One region of the Streptomyces sp. NBC_00094 genome, then DNA from elsewhere that is predicted to be linked to it. Evidence: riboswitches for the same ligand, from Rfam matches in the RefSeq annotation. Region 1 holds a riboswitch; the other holds the start of a gene.

Region 1 (4,577 bases):
GGTGTGCGGGGACTCCGTCGAACTCCGTCGGCCCGTCGGTGAGCGCGGCGTTCACCGCGTACATCCGGCCGGTGAAGCCGGCCCCGAGCAGGTTGCGGAGCACCGTCCGGCCGACCCCGCCGGGCGTCCGGCCCGCTCCGACGACCGCGACGGACCGTGGGGTGAGGAGCCGCTGGACGGACCGCGCCTCCGCCCGCTGCTCCCGTGCGCGCTGGACGGCGAGGGAGCGGTCGGTCGGTTCGAGGTCGAGGTGGAGGCGGACGGAGCCGTCCTCGAAGCTCCGCTTCTGGGTGTAGCCGGCGTCGGTGAAGACCTTGATCATCTTGTTGTTGGCGGGGAGCACCTCCGCGGCGAAGCGGCGGATGTCCCGCTCGCGCGCGACCGCCGCGATGTGTTCGAGGAGGGCGGAGGCGACTCCGCGCCCCTGGTGCGCGTCCTGGACGAGGAAGGCGACCTCGGCCTCGTCGGCCGGGAACGAGGCGGGCATGCCCCGGTCGTCGATGCGGTCGTAGCGGACGGTGGCGATGAACTCCCCGCCGATGGTCGCGGCGAGGCCCACCCGGTCGACGAAGTCGTGGTGGGTGAAGCGGTGGACGTCCTTGGCGGAGAGGCGTGGGTAGGGCGCGAAGAAGCGGTAGTACTTCGACTCGTCCGAGACCTGCTCGTAGAAGCTGACCAGCCGGTCGGCGTCGTCGGTGGTGATGGGCCTGATGCGCGCGGTGCCGCCGTCCCGGAGCACGACGTCGGCCTCCCAGTGGTCGGGGTAGGCATGCTCCGGTGACGCAGGTGGTGCCGGTTGATCCACTGATGCCGGTCGATCCGCCGCTTCCGACTGCTCCGACGCGCTCTCCATGGGGCCAGACTACGGCCGGTGTACGACACCGGCACCGGTCGCGCGGCGAGTGGGCTCCGGGCAAGGTGGGGAGGACCGAAAGGCGGTCCGGTCCGGGCCGAAGGTCGGCACGAGCACCGCGCGTCCCGTGAGAGACTGGTCTAGACAACCCCTTAAGACTTGAAGGGCAACACCATGGCTGAGCGCCGCGTCAACGTCGGCTGGGCCGAGGGCCTCCACGCCCGCCCCGCGTCCATCTTCGTCCGTGCCGCCACGGCTTCCGGCGTTCCGGTGACGATCGCCAAGTCCGACGGCACCCCCGTGAACGCCGCGTCGATGCTCGCGGTGCTCGGCCTGGGCGCGCAGGGCGGCGAGGAGATCGTCCTCGCTTCGGAGGCCGACGGCGCCGAGATCGCGCTGGACCGTCTCGCGAAGCTGGTCGCCGAGGGTCTCGACGAGCTCCCCGAGACCGTCTGACCCGGTCGCGCCGACCCGGTCACGACGTACCGTACGACGAAAACCGTGGCTGCCGACATTTCGGCGGCCACGGTTTTTGCTTTTCCGGAACCAGTGCTTTCGGGCTCCTTTTCGGGCAGCACGAAACAGCCCCAAAGAATTCCTATTCTTTGTATACGGTGCGCACGTTAATTCCGACCGCTCGCCGTGTTGACGACATGTTGCGAAACCCTCACACGGCCGCGCTCGGGCCTTTTGAGCCGATGCAGCGCCAACGAGCGCTCGGCATGCAGGGCCGTCAGCGCTCTGGCCCGCTCGGCGTCACCGCGCGCGACGGCGTCCACGATGGCGCCGTGCTCCGACCAGGCCTCCACGGGCTGGACGGGCTGATCGACCGCGTACATCCAGGCGATCTTGTGCCGTAGCTGGGTGAGCAGCGCCGTCAGGGCCGGGCTGCCCGAAGCCTGCGCGAGCGTCTCGTGGAACCAGCCGCCGAGCGAGCGCAGGTCCTCGCCCTGGCCCCGCCTGGCCCGCTCCTGACCCAGCCTGACCAGGCCGCGCAACACCTTCAGGTGCGCCTCGGTGCGCCGCTGCGCGGCACGGGCGGCCCCCAGGGGTTCGAGCAGCGCCCGCATGTCGAGCAGATCGGCCGCCTCCTGCTCGGTGGGCTCGGCGACATGGGCGCCGGCGTGGCGACGGGTGACGACGAAGCCCTCGGACTCCAGGGTGCGCAGGGCCTCGCGGACCGGGACACGGGAGACCCCGTAGCGGCGGGCGAGCTGCTCCTCGGTCAGCCGCCCTCCCCGCTCGAAGACACCGGAGACGATGTCGTCCCGGATCGCCGTGCATACCGATTGCGCGGGAACGCGCATGTCCGACCTCCGCCTTGATCCGCGCGAGACAATTCGAGCGACGCCTGTTCTGCGTCTGTTCCGCGACTCTATTGCAGTAGGCCGGAATTTCCGATGCCCCCGTGGAATCCAGGGATATGTTTCGGTCAACGAAAAGCCCCGGCTCAGTACGAGCCGGGGCTTTTGCGACGCGGTGCGGGTGACGTCAGAGACTGACGCCCCGGGAGCGGAGGTAGGAGATCGGGTTCAGGTCCGAGCCGTACTCGGAGCCGGTCCGGGCCTCGAAGTGGAGGTGCGGGCCGGTCGAGTTGCCGCTCGATCCCGAGACGCCTATCTGCTGGCCGGGCTCGACGGTCTGGCCGACGTAGACCCCGATGGACGAGAGGTGCCCGTACTGGGTGTACGTGCCGTCGTTCATCCGGATCACGATGTTGTTGCCGTACGCGCCGCCCCAGCCGGCCTCGACGACGGTGCCGGAGCCGACGGAGACGACCCGGCTGCCGTAGGACGCGTGGAAGTCGATGCCGGAGTGGCTGCCGGAGGACCAGAGCGAGCCACCGGTCTTGTAGCCGGTGGTCACGTACGAACCGGCCACGGGGAGCTGGAAGGAGTTGAGGCGGCGGCGCTCGGCCTCGCGGGCTGCGCGCTCCCTCTCCTCGCGGACCTCCTTGGCGCGGGCCTCGGCCTTGCGCTTCGCCTCCGCACGGGCCTCGGCCTGGACCTTCGCCTTGGCGACGGCCTCGAAGGCCTCCTGCTCCTGGGCGGCGGCCTGGGCGTCGATCCGGTCCGAGAGGGAGTCCTCGGTGATCACCTGCGTGAGGCCGGTGTCCTCGACGGAGCGGTTGTCCGTGTCGGCGGCGAGCGCCGGGGAAGCGAAGGTTCCGATGACGCCGGTGGTGGCGAGCGTCGCGACACCGGCGATGCCCACGCTGCGGCGCGCCATCCGGCTCGGACCACGATGCTTCCCGGTGGCACGGGTGAACGCCATGTAGTGGCTGATCCTTTCCTTCCTTCTCGCCTACCGGGTTAGCTGACGGGTTCGGAGCAGGAAGGTCTCCTACGAGCCCCTCCGTACGAGACGAAGGCGCCCGATTCACCCCAGGGACTGTGTGGGTCCCCGGCTCCCCAGGCTCGCGCCTGACGGGGACTCGGCGATGACTGTCCGTTGCCGCGGATGCGGCACGTGCAACTGCCGGACAGCCGCACCGACGCTATGCGGATCGTCTTTCAATCACCAAACAGACACGCCCGTTTGTAAGACATACCACAGGGCAGACGACCACTCATATGCACAACTCGGACATAGCGGAAGGCCCCGACGAAATCATGACGTCGGGGCCTCCGTTGCCGGGTCCGGCAGGTGCGATCAGCCGATCAGCCTGCCACGACGGTGACTTCACCGATGCCGAGCGCGCGCACCGGCTCCGCGATCTGCGCCGCGTCGCCCACGAGCACGGTGACGAGCCGGTCCACCGGGAAGGCGTTGACCACGGCCGCGGTCGCCTCCACGGTGCCGGTCTCGGCGAGGAGCGCGTACAACCGGGCCTGGTAGTCGTCCGGGAGATGCTGCTCCACCTGGTCGGCGAGCGTCCCGGCGACCGAGGCGGCCGTCTCGTACTTGAGCGGAGCCACACCCACCAGGTTCTGCACGGCCGTCTCGCGCTCGGCGTCCGTGAGGCCCTCCGCGGCGAGGGTCCGCAGCACCTTCCACAGGTCGTCAAGTGCCGGGCCGGTGTTGGGCGTGTCGATCGAGCCGCTGATGGCGAGCATCGACGCGCCGTTCCCCTCGGCGTCGGAGCGGAGCACCTGCCCGAAGGCCCGCACGCCGTACGTGTAGCCCTTCTCCTCGCGCAGGACCCGGTCGAGACGCGAGGTGAGCGTGCCACCGAGGCAGTACGTGCCCAGGATCTGGGCGGCCCAGACCCTGTCGTGCCGGTCCGCACCGATCCGGCCGATGAGCAACTGCGTCTGGACGGCGCCGGGCCGGTCCACGATGACGACCCGTCCGGTGTCGTCGGCGGTGATCGGCGGCATCGGGAGCGGCTCGGCCGGCTCGCCGGTCCAGGCGCCCAGGGTCTCGGCCAGGACCTTGTCCAGGTCCACGCCCGTCAGATCGCCGACGACCACGGCGGTGGCCGTGCCGGGGCGGACGTACGCCTCGTAGAAGGCGCGGACCGCGGCGGCGTCGATCGCGACGACCGTCTCCTCCGTGCCCTGGCGCGGCCGGGACATCCGGGACTCGGCCGGGAAGAGCTCCTTGGAGAGCTGCTTGGCAGCGCGGCGGGCCGGGTTGGCCGACTCGTGCGGGATCTCGTCGAGGCGGTTGCGCACCAGGCGCTCCACCTCGCTCTCCAGGAACGCCGGGGCGATCAGGGCCTCGGAGACCAGCCCGAGCGCCTTGGGCAGCCGGGAGACCGGGACCTCCAGGGAGACCCGTA
Region 2 (4,577 bases), 5.0 Mb from region 1:
CGGCGCGGGTCTCGTCGTCGACGACGCCCACGGCTTCGGCGTCCTCGGCGACGGCGGCCGGGGCGCCCTGCACGAGGCCGGTCTCGCGGGCGACGAGGACGTCGTCGCGACCCTCACCCTCTCCAAGTCCCTGGGCAGCCAGGGCGGCGCCGTCCTCGGCCCCGCCCGAGTCGTCGAGCACCTGGTGAACGCGGCGCGCACCTTCATCTTCGACACCGGTCTCGCACCGGCCGCCGCGGGCGGCGCGCTCGCGAGCCTGCGGCTGATCGCCGCCGAACCGGAGCTCGCCGGGCGGGCGCGCACGGTCGCCACCACCCTGTACGAGCTGCTCACGGCGGCCGGACTGACGGCCGCCCGGCCGGACGCGGCCGTCGTGTCGGTGCGCGCCCCCTCGCCGGAGGCGGCGCTGCGCTGGGCCGCCGACTGCCGCGAACAGGGCCTGGCGGTCGGCTGCTTCAGGCCGCCGTCCGTCCCGGACGGCATCTCGCGGCTGCGTCTCACGGCCCGCGCCGACCTGACGGACGCCGAGGTCGCGCGGGCGGTGGAGACGATCCTGCGGACGGCGCCCGACGCCGTCTGACCCGTCGGCCAGGGTGCCCAAGAGCGTTTCCGGGCAGCAGAGTTCACCGCTTCGGGCGATAGATGCGCACATATCGTGGTGGAACGCCACCCGGGGCGGCACGATCGGTGGCACTCTGACGCGAAGCGCAAACCGGGGCGGCGTCCCCGGTGGGAAAGGGACAGCGTCGCCATGGCAGACCATCTGGAAGCATCCGTCACTCTGCCGAGCGATCCCGCCTCGGTTCCCACGGCACGGAGGTACGTCGCGGACGTCCTGGGCGATTGGGGGCTCGACGGAGCCGCGGAGACCGCGGACTCCATTCGGCTGATCGTCTCGGAGCTGGCCACCAACGCCGTCCAGCACACCTTCGGGCAGTCGCCGACCTTCACGGTCGACCTCCGGCTGGAGCGGGAGGAACGGCTGCACATCGGTGTGACCGACAGCCATCCCCGCTGGCCCCGCCGTCTCCCGGCGGCGGTCCAGCAGGACAACGGCCGCGGCATGGTCATCATCCGGGTCCTGGCGGCGGAGGCCGGCGGCCGTCTCTCGGTCACCCCGACCGAGGAGGGCGGCAAGACGGTCTGGATCACGATCCCGTGGACGGCCGCCGTCGTCCGGGCCGGCTCGGCCGGCGTGCAGCTCCTCTGAAGCGTGTCGCGGAGGGCTGTGATGCGCTTGGGGGCCTGTCCCGGCCGTGAGAGGTGCGGCGGCGCCACCGCACCCTTCACTCACCAGGGGTCAGCGCCCGGGGTCCGTCACCGGACGCGGCCGTAGTAGACCTTCGACGACCAGATTCTGTCGAGCTTCACCCACGAGCCCGTCTTGGGCGAGTGCCAGATCTTGCCGCTGCCGGCGTAGATGCCGACGTGGTAGACACGTCCGCCCGAGTGGAAGAAGACCAGGTCCCCCTTCTGCCGGCTGGAGGCGGAGATGTGCCGGGTCTTGTTGTACTGCTGCTGCGCTGTGCGGGGCAGCGACTTGCCCGCCTTCTTGTACGCGTAGAGCGTCAGGCCGGAGCAGTCGAACCGTGTCGGTCCGGTGGCTCCGTACCGGTAAGGCGATCCCTTCTTGGCGGCGGCGACGTTCAATGCCTTGTTCGCGTAGGCCGTCGCCGCCTGGGCCTCCGGTGCCGCACCTGGTGCGAACAACGTGCCGCCGACGGCGGCGAGGGTGAGAGCCGAGACGGCTCCGGCCCGGGACAGCAGGGACGGGACATGCATCTGCGCGGTCATGCGCAACCCTTCGTCAGCCGCCTGAGAAGGATGACCTGTCGGGTTCGGGCAGGCGAAGATGCCCGGCCGCGGCTGCGGCTTCACCCCAAGGAACGGCCCCGCTGCGAAAACAGCGCGAACGTCCCGTACTGATTGGGTCCTCCACTCCTGCCGATCCACTCCTGTCGACCAGACGTCCGGGACAGCGGCAGGACTCGGCGTCCGCCCGGACCGCCCCGCCGCGGCGGCGGGGGCTTGTCGTCGTCACGGATCTTGACCCACGACATGGGTGAAAACCGAGCTGAAACGGCGATATGTGAGGCTCCTCACGACTGATCCATTCGGGTGGACAAGAAGCCTTTGTGATCTTTGGAGGTTTGGCCTACGAGCCGCGTACCAGCGATGGAACGTTCGATTCCGCCAAATGCGTACACCTGTTGCGCAACTCGCCCGCTTCCTGTGTCGACTCGTCGACTACGCCGAACGGGGGAGGGATTCTGCGACGCGTGTCGGCCGACCGGCCCTCGACACGACACGCGTGAATGTCAACTCGCCCGACTCCGGGGGGCGGTGAACCGGTCCGTCCGGTGCTCCCCGTCCAACACCCTTGAGGCGCACGCCAATGTGCCCGCGCGCACCTCGTTCTCGCCCCGTATATGCATGAGCGTCAGGGCCTCGCGGGGCGCCTCGACCCGTCCCACCAGCGCCTGAGCCGCACGCAACGCCCCATAGGTATGCGTATCTCTGGATGGACTGATCTTCGATCGAGGCGGCCTGGCCGAGGCGGGTGGTCTCCATGTCGCAGGAGAGCGTCCGCATCGTGCCGTGGCTCGCCGACCTGGTCGACCGCGTCGTATACGGCGGTGAGCGGGCGGTCGGCCCGGTCTCCGCGCTGCGCCCGATCGACTTCGCCGCGGGCCGACAACGCCGCTTCGGCATCGCCGCCCATCACCGCGACCCCGGCGCCTCCTGGCGAGTGCCCGGCAGCTCCCGGCGATCGGATGATCATGGAAACGCAAAGCCGGAGTTAACGAGCCGGAAAAACTTCCGCCCTAACGTGCAATGTCCGGCCGCGTACCGCTTCTCCGCAGCTCAACACGGCGTTGACGCTGGGTAGGGTCCGCAGCTGTCCGGGTGCCGTCCCGGTCGACGACTGTGAGGTGGAAGAGTGCAACTGAGCCCGCACGAACAGGAACGCCTGCTCATTCATGTCGCGGCCGACGTGGCCGAGAAGCGCCGGGCGCGGGGTGTGCGGCTCAACCACCCCGAGGCCGTCGCCCTGCTCACCTCCCACATCCTGGAAGGCGCCAGGGACGGCCGCACCGTCGCGGAGCTGATGGCCTCCGGGCGCAAGGTGCTCACCCGTGACGAGGTCATGGACGGCATCCCCGAGATGATCCACGACGTCCAGGTCGAGGCCACCTTCCCGGACGGCACCAAGCTCGTCACCGTCCACGACCCGATCGTCTGAGCGGGGCGCGCCGATGATCCCCGGAGAGATCCTGTACGCGGAGGACCCCGTGACCCTCAACGAGGGGCGCCCCGTCACCCGCGTGACCGTTCTCAACGCCGCCGACCGCCCCGTGCAGGTCGGCTCCCACTACCACTTCGCCGAGGTCAACCCCGGCCTGGAGTTCGACCGCGCCGCCGCGCGCGGGCACCGCCTCCACATCGCCGCCGGAACCGCCGTCCGCTTCGAACCCGGCATCCCCGTCGAGGTCGAACTCGTCCCGATCGCCGGCCGCCGGATCGTCCCGGGGCTGCGCGGCGAGACCGCCGGCCCGCTGGACGAGACAGCCGATGCCGATGCCGATGCCGAAGCCGGGGTCACCGGCCCGAACGGAGGCCCTCGTGCCTGACCTGCACCGCGCCGTCTACGCCGATCTGTTCGGCCCCACCACCGGCGACCGCATCCGGCTCGCCGACACCGACCTCCTCGTCGAGATCGAGGAGGACCGCTGCGGCGGGCCCGGCCGAGCCGGCGAGGAGGCCGTGTTCGGCGGCGGCAAGGTCGTCCGCGAGTCCATGGGGCAGGCCCGCACCACCCGCGCCGAGGGCGCCCCCGACACCGTGATCACCGGAGCCGTGATCCTCGACCACTGGGGCGTCGTCAAGGCCGACATCGGCATCCGTGACGGCCGGATCACCGGCATCGGCAAGGCCGGCAACCCCGACACCATGGACGGCGTCCACCCCGACCTCGTGATCGGCCCCGAGACCGAGGTGATCGTCGGCAACGGCAAGATCGTCACCGCCGGCGCCGTCGACGCCCATGTCCACTTCATCTCCCCGACCGTCGTCGAGCAGGCGCTCGCCACCGGCGTCACCACGCTCGTGGGCGGCGGCACCGGACCGGCCGAGGGCACCAAGGCGACCACCATCACGCCCGGCCCCTGGCATCTGGCCCGGATGTTCGAGGCCCTGGACACCTTTCCCGTCAACATCGGTCTGCTCGGCAAGGGCAACACCATGTCGCGGGAGGCCATGTACTCCCAGCTCCGGGGCGGCGCCCTCGGGTTCAAGATCCACGAGGACTGGGGCGCGACCCCCGCCGTCATCGACGCCTGCCTCGGCGTCTGTGAGGAGACGGGCGCCCAACTCGCCCTCCACACCGACACCTTGAACGAGGCGGGCTTCGTCGGCGACACCCTCGCCGCCATCGCGGGGCGGACCGTCCACGCGTACCACACGGAGGGCGCCGGCGGCGGGCACGCCCCCGACATCATCACGGTCGTCTCCGAGCCGTACATCCTGCCCAGTTCGACCAACCCGACCCGCCCACACACCGTCAACACCATCGAGGA

The links. A riboswitch is a leader RNA that binds a small molecule or an ion and turns the genes downstream of it on or off. The one in region 1 is predicted to bind cyclic di-AMP.
Positions count from the first base shown of each region.
Region 2: it holds a riboswitch for cyclic di-AMP, as region 1 does, so the genes downstream of both, OG580_RS04525 (C40 family peptidase) here and OG580_RS27215 (M23 family metallopeptidase) in region 1, are expected to answer to the same signal.

Region 1 covers NZ_JAPEMB010000001.1:6,115,495-6,120,071, reverse strand. Annotated here, with positions in the region: gene OG580_RS27230 (bifunctional GNAT family N-acetyltransferase/acetate--CoA ligase family protein) at 1-853, opposite strand, end outside; gene OG580_RS27225 (HPr family phosphocarrier protein) at 1,028-1,309, shown strand; gene OG580_RS27220 (GntR family transcriptional regulator) at 1,477-2,160, opposite strand; gene OG580_RS27215 (M23 family metallopeptidase) at 2,345-3,127, opposite strand; cyclic di-AMP (ydaO/yuaA leader) riboswitch at 3,140-3,303, opposite strand; gene OG580_RS27210 (pitrilysin family protein) at 3,514-4,577, opposite strand, start outside.
Region 2 covers NZ_JAPEMB010000001.1:1,083,415-1,087,991, reverse strand. Annotated here, with positions in the region: gene OG580_RS04535 (8-amino-7-oxononanoate synthase) at 1-580, shown strand, start outside; gene OG580_RS04530 (ATP-binding protein) at 752-1,210, shown strand; gene OG580_RS04525 (C40 family peptidase) at 1,318-1,794, opposite strand; cyclic di-AMP (ydaO/yuaA leader) riboswitch at 1,798-2,004, opposite strand; partial or broken gene OG580_RS04520 (hypothetical protein) at 2,319-2,534, opposite strand; gene OG580_RS04515 (hypothetical protein) at 2,570-2,890, shown strand; gene OG580_RS04510 (urease subunit gamma) at 2,942-3,244, shown strand; gene OG580_RS04505 (urease subunit beta) at 3,258-3,632, shown strand; gene OG580_RS04500 (urease subunit alpha) at 3,625-4,577, shown strand, end outside.